DNA from 2 places in the Rhizobium sp. LjRoot258 genome. Region 2 is predicted to be linked to the other one. Evidence: riboswitches for the same ligand, from Rfam matches in the RefSeq annotation. Region 2 holds a riboswitch; the other holds the start of a gene.

Region 1 (7,308 bases), on a different contig from region 2:
CTAGCTACAATCTAACAGACAGAGAAAGGAAGAGCGGTGTCCGACATCACTCTGAACGCCCCGAAGCTTTTCGATCTCAGCGGCCAGGTCGCAATCGTGACCGGCGCCGGCAGCGGGATTGGGCAGCGCATTGCCATCGGCCTCGCACAGTGCGGCGCCGACGTCGCGCTGCTCGACCGTCGAACCGACGACGGGCTGGCCAATACCGCTGAGCACATTCAGGCTGCTGGCCGTCGTTCTATCCAGATCGCAGCCGACGTCACGAGCAAGTCTTCCCTTGGAGATGCGGTGGCCCGCATTGAGGCGGAACTCGGTGCACTGACACTTGCAGTCAACGCCGCAGGTATCGCCAATGCGAACCCCGCCGAGGAGATGGAGGAGGAACAATACCAGACGTTGATGGACATCAACCTGAAAGGGGTCTTCCTTTCTTGCCAGGCCGAGGCTCGCGCCATGTTGAAGAACGGAGGCGGGTCCATCGTCAACATCGCCTCCATGTCCGGCGTGATCGTCAATCGGGGACTGAGCCAGGCGCATTACAACGCTTCCAAGGCCGGCGTGATTCATATGTCGAAATCCGTGGCGATGGAATGGGTCGACCGCGGCATCCGCGTCAACACAATCTCGCCCGGATACACTGCGACGCCGATGAACACGCGTCCGGAGATGATCCATCAGACCAAACTCTTCGAAGAGCAGACGCCAATGCAGCGCATGGCAACCGTCGACGAAATGGTCGGTCCGGCGGTGTTCCTGCTGTCGAATGCGGCAAGCTTTGTGACGGGCGTTGACCTGCTTGTCGACGGCGGCTTTTGCTGCTGGTGATGTGATGAGAAAGTTGGTTGCTGGCAACTGGAAAATGTACGGTCTCGCTTCCTCCCTGGCTGAGATCGAGGCGCTGAAGGGGCTCACGGGCGAGGCGGCGTGCGATATCGTCGTCTGCCCGCCCTTCACGCTGATAGAAAAGGCCGCCGAACGAGCAAAGGATTCGACCGTCGCTATTGGCGCCCAGGACTGCCACCCGCAGATTTCGGGCGCCTACACTGGAGAGGTGTCGGCGGAGATGCTCGTCGATGCGGGCGCACGCTTCGTAATTCTAGGTCATTCCGAACGTCGCATATTCCACCACGAGACCGATGCCATAGTCGCGACCAAGGTCACTGCAGCTCACACGGCCGGACTGACCGCAATCATCTGTGTCGGTGAGACCCGTCGTGAACGCGGTGACGGAAAGGCGATCGAAGTCGTTGGCGGACAGCTACGCGCTTCAGTTCCAGCGGGTGCCTCCAGTTCGAACATGGTCGTTGCATACGAACCTGTCTGGGCGATTGGAACCGGTCTGGTTCCGACCATAGAGCAGATCGAGGAGATCCATTCTTCGATAAGGCAGATGCTCGAAGAACGGCTGGGCGAAGATGGGCGCAACGTAAGGATTGTTTACGGTGGCTCTGTGAAGGCCTCGAATGCCGCCGACATCTTCGGGGCGGCAAACGTGGATGGAGCCTTGGTCGGGGGCGCATCGCTGAAGGCGACCGAGTTCGCTGGGATCATATCGGCAGCCGTTTGAAAGTCGGCGTGACGCACTTGGGGCTGCTTTGCGCCCGATATCGTCAGCCACCGCGAAAGGAAGAGAGTATGAAACGCTTCGAAAACAAGACCGTCGTCATCACCGGAGGCAGCCGCGGCATCGGTGCTGGGATCGCCAAGCGCTTCGCCAGGGAAGGGGCCAATCTAGTGGTCTCCGCCAATGAAGAGTCGGTCCATGCAGTCGCCGAGCAGATCAAGGCGGATGGCGGCAATGCTGTCTCATTCGTCGGAGACGTCACTAGCAAAACTAGCGTAAAGGCACTCTATGACGCGGCGGAGAAGGCTTTCGGCACTGTCGACGTGTCCATCCAAAACGCCGGCGTCATCACCATCGCCCGCATCGAAGACATGACGGAAGGCGAGTGGGACAAAGTCATGGCGGTCAACACGAAGGGCGTCTTCTTGTGCGCACAAGAAGCAATTCTGCGCATGCGTAAGCATCGACGCGGCGGCCGCATCATCAACACCGCCTCCGGCCAAGCGCGCGACGGCTTCATCTATACGCCACACTACGCCGCATCGAAGATGGGGGTCGTCGGGATCACCCAGAGCCTTGCCAAGGAGGTCGCGACCGAAAATATCACCGTCAACGCCTTCTGCCCTGGCATCATCGAGACGGACATGTGGGCCTACAACGATCAGGCCTGGGGAAAGCTCCTCGGCAACTATGGCCCTGGGGAACTCATGAAGGAATGGGTCGAAGGCATTCCGATGAAGCGGGCAGGATCGGGCGAGGACGTCGCCGGTCTCGTCACCTTCCTCGCCAGCGACGATGCTGCCTACATCACCGGCCAGACGATCAATGTCGATGGCGGCCTGATCATGTCGTAGCTTTATTCAACAATGGGGAACGGTGCGTTCACCAGGAAGAATCAGATTCTCGATCGCTCGGCGGCTGGAAGCCTCTTGCAAAACAACGCATCGATCCCCTATGTTATTGGTGTTCTCAGGGCGGGGTGCAACTCCCCACCGGCGGTATCGAGGCAACTCGGAGCCCGCGAGCGCCTTCGTTGGATAAACGGAGGGTCAGCAGATCCGGTGAGATGCCGGAGCCGACGGTTACAGTCCGGATGGAAGAGAGCAATGCAGACGACTCCGCTCTATGAGCGGAACCGGACGCTTGTTCGCCCAAGGGAAAATGGTGGCTTTGACAGGCCATGCACGCCGCTCACAACGGCTAACCCTTGAAAGGCAAGAAAGTGACGATTTCCAAAATTGACGATGCGGTGGCCGCGATTGCGCGCGGCGAAATTGTCGTCGTTGTCGATGACCGTGACCGGGAAAACGAAGGTGATCTCGTGATTGCGTCAGAGGCAATTACTCCGCAGGCGATCGCGTTCATGATGAACCACGCGCGTGGCCTCATCTGTGTCGCGATGGAAGGCGAGAGGCTCGACGAGCTCGATATTCCTCTGATGGTGCCGCGCAATACCGAAGTGCTCAAGACCGCCTTCACCGTTTCCGTGGACTACATTCCGGAAACGACGACCGGGATATCTGCCGCCGACCGAGCTGCCACCGTTCGAGCACTCGTCAAGGACGGTACACGCCCCGAGGATTTTGCGCGCCCGGGTCATATTTTTCCGCTTCGCGCTCATTCCAATGGGGTGCTGTCTCGTCCCGGCCACACAGAGGCGGCGGTGGATCTTGCAAGGCTCGCGGGCTTGTCACCCTCAGGGGTGATCTGCGAAGTGGCCAACGACGACGGCACGATGTCGCGATTACCGGAACTTGAGGCGTTTGCTGAGCGCCATCGCCTTCATCTAGTTACGATCGAAGACTTGATAGCCTATAGGACCGCGATGACCTTATCCGAGAGAGCGGCTTGAACTTCGTAGAGATCGCGTTCGGTTGGGATGCGATCTCCCTCTTGAATCGGCGCCCGTACTGATGGGTCAGCATTTCGAGCCATTCTCGGATCCACTGAGAACGCGCAGGAAATTGTCTTCCGAGCATCTGCACGGTCGGAGGAAATGCAAATGCGACAACGGCATTTGCAATCCATAGCATGAAGACGCACACTCCTTTGGCAAAGCTGCGAATCTTCAGCGGGACATCTCCGCGAGCGGCCACCATACGAGCAGGCCGATCGTGCCCTGCATCGAAAAGACGAAGCCGACTACGAAAAGCAGGATGGCATATGGCTTAAGGGTTATACCCGGCATGAGGAGCGCTGTGAGGCCGATCAGGAGATGGAATGTGGTGGTCAGCACAACCCCCCCAACAACATGACGCGCCGATCGATCCTGTTCATGAAAAACAAGCCGACCAGAATGCCAAGCACGCTGAACAGGCCACATCACGACTATAATCAACGGCGATCTAGAGCCTTGAGCGCCTGTTCGGCGAACCGTGGTGACGTCTATGCAAGTCTTTCGATCAATTCTCTCATCGTCAGCGTCGGTCGCCGATAGGCGGCCGCTTGCATTGTGAGCGCCTTCAGAACCTCCGCGAGAAGCGTCGATGGGGCCGAGTATACCGTTGATCCAACCTTCCCTTTCGGCAAGAGCGTCGATGCGCCCTCAGTCCTGTTCATTCGGCTGGCTTTCAAACGCTCCTCGACATGATCCTCGAGGAATATCGCGAGCACTGCGCGGAGGGCGAGAAGGTGCTGTCCGGGCTGATCGGCGTGGTACTGTCGCTGATGGATCGCCTCGGGGGCGTCGTCGCGCTGCCTTCGACCTCGCCGACGGTTGCCCTCGGGCTTGCGCTTCGTCGCGCGATCGACATTCACTTCAAGGAGGACTGGACCGTCGGCCGATATGTCGAGGCGCTCGCAACGACACCGCACCTGCTCGACAAGGCCGCCCGCGAGGTTTTCGGCCTCTCGGTCAAGGAGCTTTTTCTGGAGCGGCGCCTCCTGGAGGCGAGGCGCCTGCTCCTCTTTACCGTCCGCTCAGTGGAAGACATAGGCCGAGAGACCGGCTTCGAGGACCCGGCCTATTTCTCCCGCTTCTTCCGCAAGCGCACGGCGAGGCACCTGCCGCGTGGCGCCGGCGCCATCTGCATCAGGAGACGAAGACGCCGGCGGTTTGATCCGATGGATCATCGCGCTACTCCAACTTCGCCTACAGCACATTGCGAAAGGGCTCTCAGTCTCGGCCGTATCCCGGTGATGTCCAGCCCGTCACATTACGGGTTATCCTTATCTCTTCAGGTTGACGAGCACGTCCATGATGTCGGAGCCCGTTTGGAACACCTTGGAATTGGCCGTGTAGGAACGCTGGGCTTCGATCATTTCGGTCAGTTCGCCGGCGAGATCGACGTTCGAACTTTCCAGCGCACCCGATTGGATAGAGCCAAGGCCATTCGATTGCGGAAAGCCGGTGACCGTCACGCCAGAGGCACCGTTTGCGCTGTATACGTTGCCGCTCAACAATGTGAGATTGTCAGGGCTGGCAACAGTTGCGAGCGGTATCTGATAGAGCGGCTTTGTCGTGCCGTTCGAATAGGAGACCGTAACGACGCCATCCGTGCCGATACCGACGGAGCTGACCGTGCTTGCCGCCTGACCGTCGGCCGAACCTGTTGCGGCGAAGTCCGATGAGAGCTGAGTGAAACCCGAATAGTCCATCGTGATCGTCTTAGCGGTAACGGGATCGACGATGTCGGTGTTGGTTGCAGAGGTCAGTTGGCCGTTCGCATCGAAACTGAGGCTGGCCACGCTTACCGCACTGGAGGAGTAGGGGAAGGACGTCGTGCTGCCAGTGCTGGCATCAGCATTGCGGTAGGCGGCGACTTCCCAGGTGGTGCCGGTGATGGCACCACTGGCGTCTGTCGTTTCGCCAGTCTTGGTGAAGTAATAGTCGTACTGCACCGTGTTGCCAAGGCTGTCGTAGGCGACAAGCGACATCTTCTTGGTGTCGTCGGTGACAGTCGTCGCGTCGTTTGCGCTTGGAAGTGCGCTGGGGTCTGAAACAACCTCAGCGCTTGAATCGAGGTTGCCGCTGAAATAGGCCGAGGTCGAAGCGATTGCACTGAGACCGGACTGGGCCACGTTGACCGGTACAAGGCCATCGAAGCCGTTGACGACGACCGCCGGCGCTCCCGAGTCATAGGAGTAGCCCATCAGCGTAAATCCGGCGCTGTTGACGAGATTGCCATTCGCGTCGACGGAGAAATCTCCGGCGCGCGTCAAGACGGGTGTTCCATCCGCGCCGTTGACGATGAAAAAACCGTCGCCAGAAATTGCAAGATCGTAGGCGGAGGTGGTGTAGGAAATGTCACCTTGTTCGGCAACGGCCTGGCGGACCGACGTTTGCACGCCGCCAGAGTTGTAGTTGCCGGTCGTGGAAGGGAGGACGAGCGAGGAGAAAGACGTCGATACCGACTTATAGCCCGTTGTGTTGGCGTTGGCTATGTTGTCAGCGACGGTGCTTAAGCGGTTGGCCTGCGCGTTCATTCCCGATACTGCGGTTTTCATGCTGCCGAAGATGCTCATGGCATTTTTCCTTTCGTGAGGAGTGAAGGGACATGCCGTCATCTGGGCGCACAGGAAGACCGGACGGCAAACGCATGCCGACGCGAAGCGCGATGAGGACTGGGCGAGTTCGCAGCGGATCATCCGTGCGCACCGCTACGTCCAGCCGAGTGGCAGATTCAGCGGCGAATCATTATGGTACTTCTTGGTACTTTAAATGCAGCCTTAACGTCTTCAATCCCTGAAATCATCTATTATTTTCTGTGGCTGACGGGTTGAACTTCGATCGACAGCGGTTACACCGCAAAACCGTGGAAAGTCCTGCCGGCGTTCGCTTATTTAGTGGCAAGTGGTTGACGTTGCTTCGAATGTCGTGATTTGTAGCCTGCGCGAAGTCGTGCAGGTCAATGCATCCGGCGCCCGACCACTTTGCGTCTAGGTATCAGCAACGGATTGGCGAAGCCCGTGAACGCGCCTGAACAAAGACTTGATCAACGGCAAGTGAAGCGGTCCCGTGGTCGTCCTCCGACCTCTGATGAGGCAACTCGCCGTCTGCAGATAATCGAAGCCGCACGACAGGCGTTTGCTGAGCTTGGCTACGCAGGTACAACGACAGATATCGTGGCAACGCGTTGTCAGATATCGAAGCAGACTCTGTACCGGTTGTTTCCCAGCAAGCAGGAATTGTTTGTCGCTGCAACCAACATCTCCGAACAAAGGCTCCTTGCGCTGCCGCGGCCGATTGACGAGCAGGCGCCGATCGAGGAGACGATCGCCAGGATATTCCGCATTGACCGGGACGACGACGATCAGGCAATCCTTGTCCGGACGATTGTCAGAGACTCGTCTGTTATTCCCGAACTGGCGGAAGCGCTGGGTACAAGCGAGGTTCTTCGCTCCAGGCAAGACCTGGCCGAATGGCTAAGCGCGCAGGTCGAGAAAGGCTTGCTGCGCCTCGACGATCCGCTGAGTGGTGCGCGCCTGTTGATGGACATGATCTTCGGAGGCATGAACCCGCCCGATGGATGGAGCAGCCCGGAGCAGGAGAGGGAACACCTATGGCTGTGCATCATGGTTTTTCTGAGAGGCACAGCACCTTGATTTTTGGGTACGCATAAGTACTAAGGTTCATCGCTAAGGGACTTGATCAGGCTTTGGTTACGTTTCATCACCGAGGTCTGTGGATGCGAGCGTTCAGATAATGAAGCAACGGCCTAAAGCTCCATTTTCAGAAGAGGCTCTTCAGCGAACACTTGTGCGCGTCCTCAGGCCAATAGTGCGGCTGTGCTTGGCGAGCGGAC
Region 2 (7,308 bases):
TAATGCTATGTTGAATTTTTATGACATAGCATCGGCAGTCGAAGGGGAATTCGTTGCCGCCGGAGCCAGGACAGCATAGTTTGGACCGGTTCGTACCCCTTAACGGCCTTGGCCGGCTGGGGCTCCAAGCATGGAGCAGGCCAATGAGTGGACCGTTATTTCACCTTGAAATGCGGCGTGCTGGAAGGAAAGTGATATGAGCAAAGTCAGCGGCAGCAACGGCGGCGACTCTAAAAACACCCTGTACTGCTCCTTCTGCGGAAAGAGCCAGCACGAAGTCCGGAAGCTTATTGCCGGACCGACCGTTTTCATCTGCGATGAATGCGTCGAATTGTGCATGGACATCATCCGCGAGGAGAACAAATCCTCGATGGTCAAGTCCCGTGACGGCGTCCCGACGCCTCAGGACATCATCAAGGTTCTCGACGAATATGTCATCGGTCAGCGCCAGGCGAAGAAGATCCTGTCGGTTGCCGTTCACAATCATTACAAGCGCCTCGCGCATGCCACGAAGAATAGCGAAGTCGAACTGGCGAAGTCGAACATCATGCTGGTCGGCCCGACCGGCTGCGGAAAGACCTATCTTGCCCAGACACTCGCCCGCATCATCGACGTCCCCTTCACGATGGCCGACGCGACGACGCTGACCGAAGCCGGTTATGTCGGCGAGGACGTCGAGAACATCATCCTGAAGCTGCTGCAGGCTGCAGACTACAATGTCGAGCGCGCCCAGCGCGGCATCGTCTACATCGACGAAGTTGACAAGATTTCCCGCAAGTCCGACAACCCGTCGATCACCCGCGACGTTTCGGGTGAGGGCGTTCAGCAGGCGCTTCTGAAGATCATGGAAGGCACGGTTGCCTCGGTGCCCCCGCAGGGCGGCCGCAAGCATCCGCAGCAGGAATTCCTGCAAGTCGACACGACGAACATCCTGTTCATCTGCGGCGGCGCCTTTGCCGGCCTCGACAAGATTATTTCTGCCCGCGGCGAGAAGACCTCGATCGGCTTCGGTGCAACGGTGAAGGCTCCAGACGACCGCCGTGTCGGCGAAGTCCTGCGTGAACTAGAGCCGGAAGATCTGGTCAAGTTCGGTCTCATCCCTGAGTTCATCGGCCGTCTGCCGGTCTTGGCGACGCTTGAGGATCTCGACGAGGATGCGTTGATCCAGATCCTTTCCGAGCCGAAGAACGCGCTGATCAAGCAGTACCAGCGCCTGTTCGAGATGGAAGACGTGGAACTGACCTTCCACGAGGATGCTCTTCGCGAGATCGCCCGCAAGGCGATCGTCCGCAAAACCGGCGCTCGCGGCCTTCGCTCGATCATGGAGAAGATCCTGCTTGATACGATGTTCGAACTGCCGGCGCTGGAAGGCGTACGTGAAGTCGTTATCTCCGAGGAAGTGGCACGCGGCTCTGCCCGTCCGCTTTACATCTACGCCGATCGCCAGGACGAGAAGGCCAACGCTTCGGCGTGAGACGTTAGAGATATCTTTACGATACGAACCGTGAATTTAAGGGGCTTGCCGTCGGCAGGCCCCTTTCTATTTCAAAACCAGTGCACGACCCTGATAAATCTTGCTAAAGAGGTCGGAAAGCGCCTCTGCTGCCGTTGCGGATTCCCGCGTCCGTGGCAATTATGGAATGATTCCGTTTGGTGTGTTTCGGTCTTGTGTGTTAGCCGGCGCGGAAGTGGCAAGCGCCGGTCCAGTCTGGCGCTGCAGAGTGAAGGTGTTCCGTTGTAGCATAGCTGTCATGTCCAAGGGGACACCGGCCATGGCGCAGCTTGAAAAGCATAGTCAGAACCTCCACTTGTGTCTCAAGTGGAGTGCGGCCCGGTTCTAGTGGCCGCGCCAGAAGAGCCCGGCAACGGGACGATGGAAAGGAAATAAAATGACGAAGAAAACGTCAGCTGCGAGCATTGCATATCCGGTTTTGCCCCTGCGCGACATCGTCGTCTTCCCGCATATGATCGTGCCGCTATTCGTCGGCCGCGAGAAGTCGATCCGTGCGCTGGAGGAGGTCATGGGATCGGACAAGCAGATCATGCTCGTCACACAAATCAACGCGAGCGACGATGACCCGGAACCGTCCGCCATCCACAATGTCGGCACCGTCGCCAACGTATTGCAGTTGCTGAAGCTGCCTGATGGCACCGTCAAGGTCCTGGTCGAAGGTCGCGCACGCGCCGAGATCGATGCCTACACCGATCGCGAGGATTTCTATGAAGCCCTCGGTCATGTTCTCGAAGAGCCGCATGACGATCCGGTCGAACTCGAAGCTCTGAGCCGTTCGGTTGTCTCCGAATTCGAGAGCTACGTAAAACTCAACAAGAAGATCTCGCCGGAAGTTGTCGGCGCGGCCAGCCAGATCGACGACTACTCGAAGCTTGCCGATACGGTCGCTTCGCATCTGTCGATCAAGATCACCGAAAAGCAGGAGATGCTGGAAACCACCAGCGTCAAGGCTCGCCTCGAAAAGGCGCTCGGCTTCATGGAAGGCGAGATTTCGGTTCTGCAGGTCGAGAAGCGCATCCGCTCGCGCGTCAAGCGCCAGATGGAGAAGACCCAGCGCGAGTACTACCTGAATGAGCAGATGAAGGCGATCCAGAAGGAGCTCGGCGACGGCGAGGAAGGCCGCGACGAGATGGCCGAACTGGAAGAGCGCATTGCGAAGACGAAGCTGTCCAAGGAAGCCCGCGAAAAGGCCGATGCGGAGCTGAAGAAGCTGCGGCAGATGAGCCCGATGTCTGCTGAAGCGACCGTGGTCCGCAACTACCTCGACTGGCTGCTGGGTATTCCGTGGGGCAAGAAGTCGAAGATCAAGTCAGACCTCAACAACGCCGAGAAGATCCTCGAAGCCGATCACTTCGGTCTCGACAAGGTCAAGGAGCGCATCGTCGAGTACCTGGCTGTTCAGGCTCGCGCGACCAAGATTAAGGGTCCGATCCTGTGCCTCGTCGGCCCTCCGGGCGTCGGCAAGACCTCGCTCGCCCAGTCGATCGCCAAGGCGACCGGCCGTGAGTATGTCCGCATGGCGCTTGGCGGCGTTCGTGACGAAGCCGAAATCCGCGGTCACCGCCGCACCTACATCGGTTCGATGCCCGGCAAGGTCATCCAGTCGATGAAGAAGGCAAAGAAGTCCAATCCGCTCTTCCTGCTCGATGAAATCGACAAGATGGGCCAGGATTTCCGTGGCGACCCGTCGTCGGCTCTGCTCGAAGTGCTGGATCCGGCTCAGAACTCGACCTTCATGGATCACTACCTGGAAGTCGAATACGACTTGTCGGACGTGATGTTCATCACGACGGCGAACACGCTGAACATTCCTGCACCTTTGATGGACCGCATGGAAGTCATCCGTATCGCCGGCTATACCGAGGACGAAAAGCGCGAGATCGCCAAGCGGCACCTGCTGCCGAAGGCCATCAAGGAACACGCGCTGCAGCCGAACGAATTCTCGGTCAGCGACGATGCACTGATGGCGATCAGCCAGCAGTATACCCGCGAAGCCGGTGTTCGTAACTTCGAACGCGAATTGATGAAGCTCGCCCGCAAGGCGGTCACCGAGATCATCAAGGGCAAGACGAAGTCCGTTCATGTGACCGCAGAGAACATTGACGACTATCTGGGCGTTCCGCGCTTCCGCCATGGCGAAGCCGAACGCGAAGATCAGGTCGGCGTTGTAACCGGTCTTGCCTGGACGGAAGTCGGTGGCGAACTGCTGACGATCGAAGGCGTGATGATGCCAGGCAAGGGTCGCATGACCGTTACCGGCAACCTGAAGGAAGTCATGAAGGAATCGATTTCCGCAGCGGCATCCTATGTGCGCTCGCGCGCAGTCGATTTCGGTATCCAGCCACCGCTCTTCGACAAGAGCGACATCCACGTGCACGTGCCGGAAGGCGCGACGCCCAAGGATGGTCCGTCGGCCGGTGTCGCCATGGCAACCGCGATCGTCTCGATCATGACCGGTATCCCGGTCGACAGGAACGTCGCGATGACCGGTGAAATCACGCTGCGCGGCCGCGTGCTGCCGATCGGCGGTCTGAAGGAAAAGCTGCTTGCAGCGCTTCGCGGCGGCATCAAGAAGGTGCTGATCCCGGAAGAAAATGCCAAGGATCTGGCGGAGATTCCGGACAACGTGAAGAACAACATGGAGATCATCCCGGTGTCCCGCATGGGCGAGGTGATCAAGCATGCGCTGGTCCGCAGACCCGAGGCGATCGAGTGGGATGGCACGGTGGAAACGCCGGTCATTGCAACGGTCGAAGGGCTCGACGAAACGGGTGCAACCATAGCTCACTGAGCCATGTTTGCCACATTCGCGCCCAATTGCTTAAAAACCCTGAAAAGGCTGGCGTTTTCGCCAGCCTTTTTTTGTGAAATCGACACGCAGACGCTTGCATTTCCTTGATTTGCAGGGTCTTTGGGGTGCGGCGGGCCTGATGAACTCCGTTCTGCGCCTAGCTTATAGATTTGAGTCGTTTCGAACCATTTAGAAAGGGGTGGAAACATGAACAAGAATGAACTCGTGTCCGCAGTTGCCGAAAAGGCAGGACTCTCGAAGACCGACGCTGCTTCCGCAGTTGATGCTGTTTTCGAAGTCGTCCAGGCTGAACTGAAGGGCAAGGGCGACGTTCGTCTCGCTGGTTTCGGTAGCTTCACCGTTTCCCATCGCGCTGCCACGAAGGGCCGCAACCCGTCCACCGGCGCTGAAGTCGATATTCCGGCTCGCAACGTGCCGAAGTTCACGCCCGGCAAGGGCCTGAAGGACGCCGTAAACGGCTGATATGAATTTGCTTGGCAGCCGGACAACGAGACCGGCGGTGTAAGTTTCGAAGGGTTCGGCCACGGCCGAACCCTTTTTTTATGCATTTCGTGGACTTGTCGGCACACGAGGTCCGTCCTATGAAATGGTTGTTCTCAGGGCGGGGTGAAAGTCCCCACCGGCGGTAAGGGCTTCGGCTCAAGCCCGCGAGCGTCTTTCGGCCGATCTGCCGAAAGGGTCAGCAGATCCGGTGCAACTCCGGAGCCGACGGTTACAGTCCGGATGAAAGAGAATGAGCCGAGCGGGCGAGGGCGAAATCTGTCCTTGCCGCGACATCGCGCTCATGCGTCCTGATTTGTGTTGGTTTCGGATGAAAGACATGAATCAGACTTCCCAAATATCTTCTGCCTCGCGTGCGATGGTCGGTGCTGCCTGGATGGTCGCCGCGGGCATCGCCTTCTCGATCCTCAATGTCATCACACAGTGGCTGACGATGAAGCTCGCCTTTCCCTCGGCCTCGGCAGCCTTCTGGCAATATGCCATTGCGCTGGTCTTCTCGTTGCCCTTTCTCCGGCGCGTCGGCTTCGGGGCGATGCGAACGCGCTATCCCTGGCGCCATGTCGTGCGCGTCGCCTTCGCTGCATTCGGCGTGACGACCTGGGTCGCGGGACTCGCGTCCGTACCGATCTGGCAGGCGATTGCGCTGGTGATGACCTCGCCGTTCTTCATCATCATGGGTGCGCGTATCTTCCTTGGTGAATACATCGGTTCCGCGAGGTGGGCAGCGACCGGTACCGGCTTCGTCGGAGCGATGATCATCCTGCAGCCATGGTCCGATAGCTTCAGTTGGGCGGCGTTTTTGCCGATCCTCTCAGCCCTGCTCTGGGGCGCCTCGTCGCTGATCACCAAGAGTCTCACCGGAGTGGAACGGCCGGAAACCATCACCGTCTGGCTGCTGGCACTCCTCACTCCGATCAACGGCGGCTTGGCGGTGGCCGCCGGCTTCAGCATTCCCTCCGGCCTGACGCTTCTCCTTTTTGTCGTGGCAGGTCTGCTGACCGTCATTGCCCAATATTTCCTGACGCTCGCCTACAGCACAGCCGATGCCGCCTACGTCCAGCCTTTTGACGATCTGAAGCTTCCCCTGAATGTTTTCGCCGGCTGGTTGGTCTTCGGCTATGCCCCGACCGGTTATCTCTGGTTGGGTGCGCTGCTGATCCTCGGGGCATCGCTCTTCATCATGCGGAACGAAATGAAGAAGGAGCGGGGGGCCGGCTAACGCAGCCGGAATACACTGCCGGTGTCATTGCGCTGTCATGCCCGTCCCGCAAAAACCCTGTGTTTGAGTTCATGGGGGATTTCATGCCAATATTTTCGCGCAAGACAGCGGTTGTTGCCGCGCTTCTGACGACGGCGGCCTTACCGGCAGCCGCAGAGCCCGTTTTCAACCGCATAGCAACCTTCCCGGTGGCATCCAACCTGCCGGAGGGAAAAGACAGGCTTTCGGCCACTTCGGCGGAAATCATTACGGCCACCGACGACGGCATGACGCTGATCTATAGCGATAGCCCGCTCGGTGCGATCGGCTTTGTCGATATCTCAGACGCCAAGGCACCAAAGGCCGGTGGCGCGCTCATGATGGACGGCGAGCCGACATCCGTGACATCGGCCGCGGGCAAGGCGCTGGTTGCCGTCAATACGTCGGAGAGCAAGGCAAAGCCCTCGGGGCGCCTGGCGATCGTCGACGTTGCCACCGAGAAGATCGAGAGCACCTGTGATCTTGGCGGTCAGCCGGATTCCATCGCGCTCAACAAGGACAAGACCCTCGGCACGATCGCGATCGAGAACGAGCGTGACGAAGAGGCGAACGACGGCAAGCTTCCGCAGATGCCAGCAGGCGACCTGGTCGTATTCCAGGTCAAGGATGGCACGGTTGATTGCGGCTCGATCAAGCACGTCGCGCTGACCGGACTTGCCGGCGTCGCGGCCGCCGATCCGGAACCGGAATTCGTCTCCTTCAACGATCAGAACGAGATCGCCCTAACCCTTCAGGAAAACAACGAAATCGTCATCATTGACGCGGCGACTGCGTCTGTGAAGACGCACTTCTCCGCGGGCAGCGTCGATCTTGAAGGCATCGACACCAGGCGCGATGGCGCGCTGACGTTTACCGGTGAACTCAAGAACATCGCACGCGAGCCGGACGCTGTGAAGTGGCTCGACAATGATCGTCTGGTCGTCGCCAACGAAGGCGACTATCAAGGCGGTTCGCGCGGTTTCACGATTTTCGACAAGACCGGCAAGGTACTCTATGAGTCCGGTGCCTCCTTCGAACGCGCCGTTGCCAATATCGGTCACTATCCGGACAAGCGTTCATCCGCCAAGGGCGTTGAGCCGGAAGGCCTGGAGGTGGCGACGTTCGGTGGCCAGAAGTATATCTTCCTGCTGGCAGAGCGCGCCTCGGTCGTCGGCGTCTACAAGGATACCGGTGCCGAGCCTCAACTCGTTCAGATCCTTCCATCTGGCGTCTCGCCGGAGGGCG

What was found. Region 2 has a riboswitch for FMN ahead of ACSQ9D_RS05535 (DMT family transporter). Riboswitches for the same ligand answer to the same signal wherever they lie in the genome.
Region 1: it holds a riboswitch for FMN, as region 2 does, so the genes downstream of both, ribB (3,4-dihydroxy-2-butanone-4-phosphate synthase) here and ACSQ9D_RS05535 (DMT family transporter) in region 2, are expected to answer to the same signal.

What each region holds. Positions count from the first base shown of each region.
Region 1 covers NZ_CAXUST020000003.1:857,062-864,369, reverse strand. Annotated here, with positions in the region: gene ACSQ9D_RS32600 (sugar ABC transporter ATP-binding protein) at 1-15, shown strand, start outside; gene ACSQ9D_RS32595 (SDR family oxidoreductase) at 37-825, shown strand; gene tpiA (triose-phosphate isomerase) at 830-1,567, shown strand; gene ACSQ9D_RS32585 (glucose 1-dehydrogenase) at 1,636-2,418, shown strand; FMN riboswitch at 2,526-2,673, shown strand; gene ribB (3,4-dihydroxy-2-butanone-4-phosphate synthase) at 2,787-3,416, shown strand; gene ACSQ9D_RS32575 (hypothetical protein) at 3,633-3,800, opposite strand; partial or broken gene ACSQ9D_RS32570 (helix-turn-helix domain-containing protein) at 4,139-4,623, shown strand; gene ACSQ9D_RS32565 (flagellar hook protein FlgE) at 4,733-6,028, opposite strand; gene ACSQ9D_RS32560 (TetR/AcrR family transcriptional regulator) at 6,473-7,108, shown strand; gene ACSQ9D_RS32555 (DUF6502 family protein) at 7,209-7,308, shown strand, end outside.
Region 2 covers NZ_CAXUST020000001.1:1,108,561-1,115,868, forward strand. Annotated here, with positions in the region: gene clpX (ATP-dependent Clp protease ATP-binding subunit ClpX) at 197-1,474, shown strand; gene lon (endopeptidase La) at 1,890-4,304, shown strand; gene hupB (DNA-binding protein HupB) at 4,512-4,787, shown strand; FMN riboswitch at 4,914-5,064, shown strand; gene ACSQ9D_RS05535 (DMT family transporter) at 5,146-6,045, shown strand; gene ACSQ9D_RS05540 (esterase-like activity of phytase family protein) at 6,117-7,308, shown strand, end outside.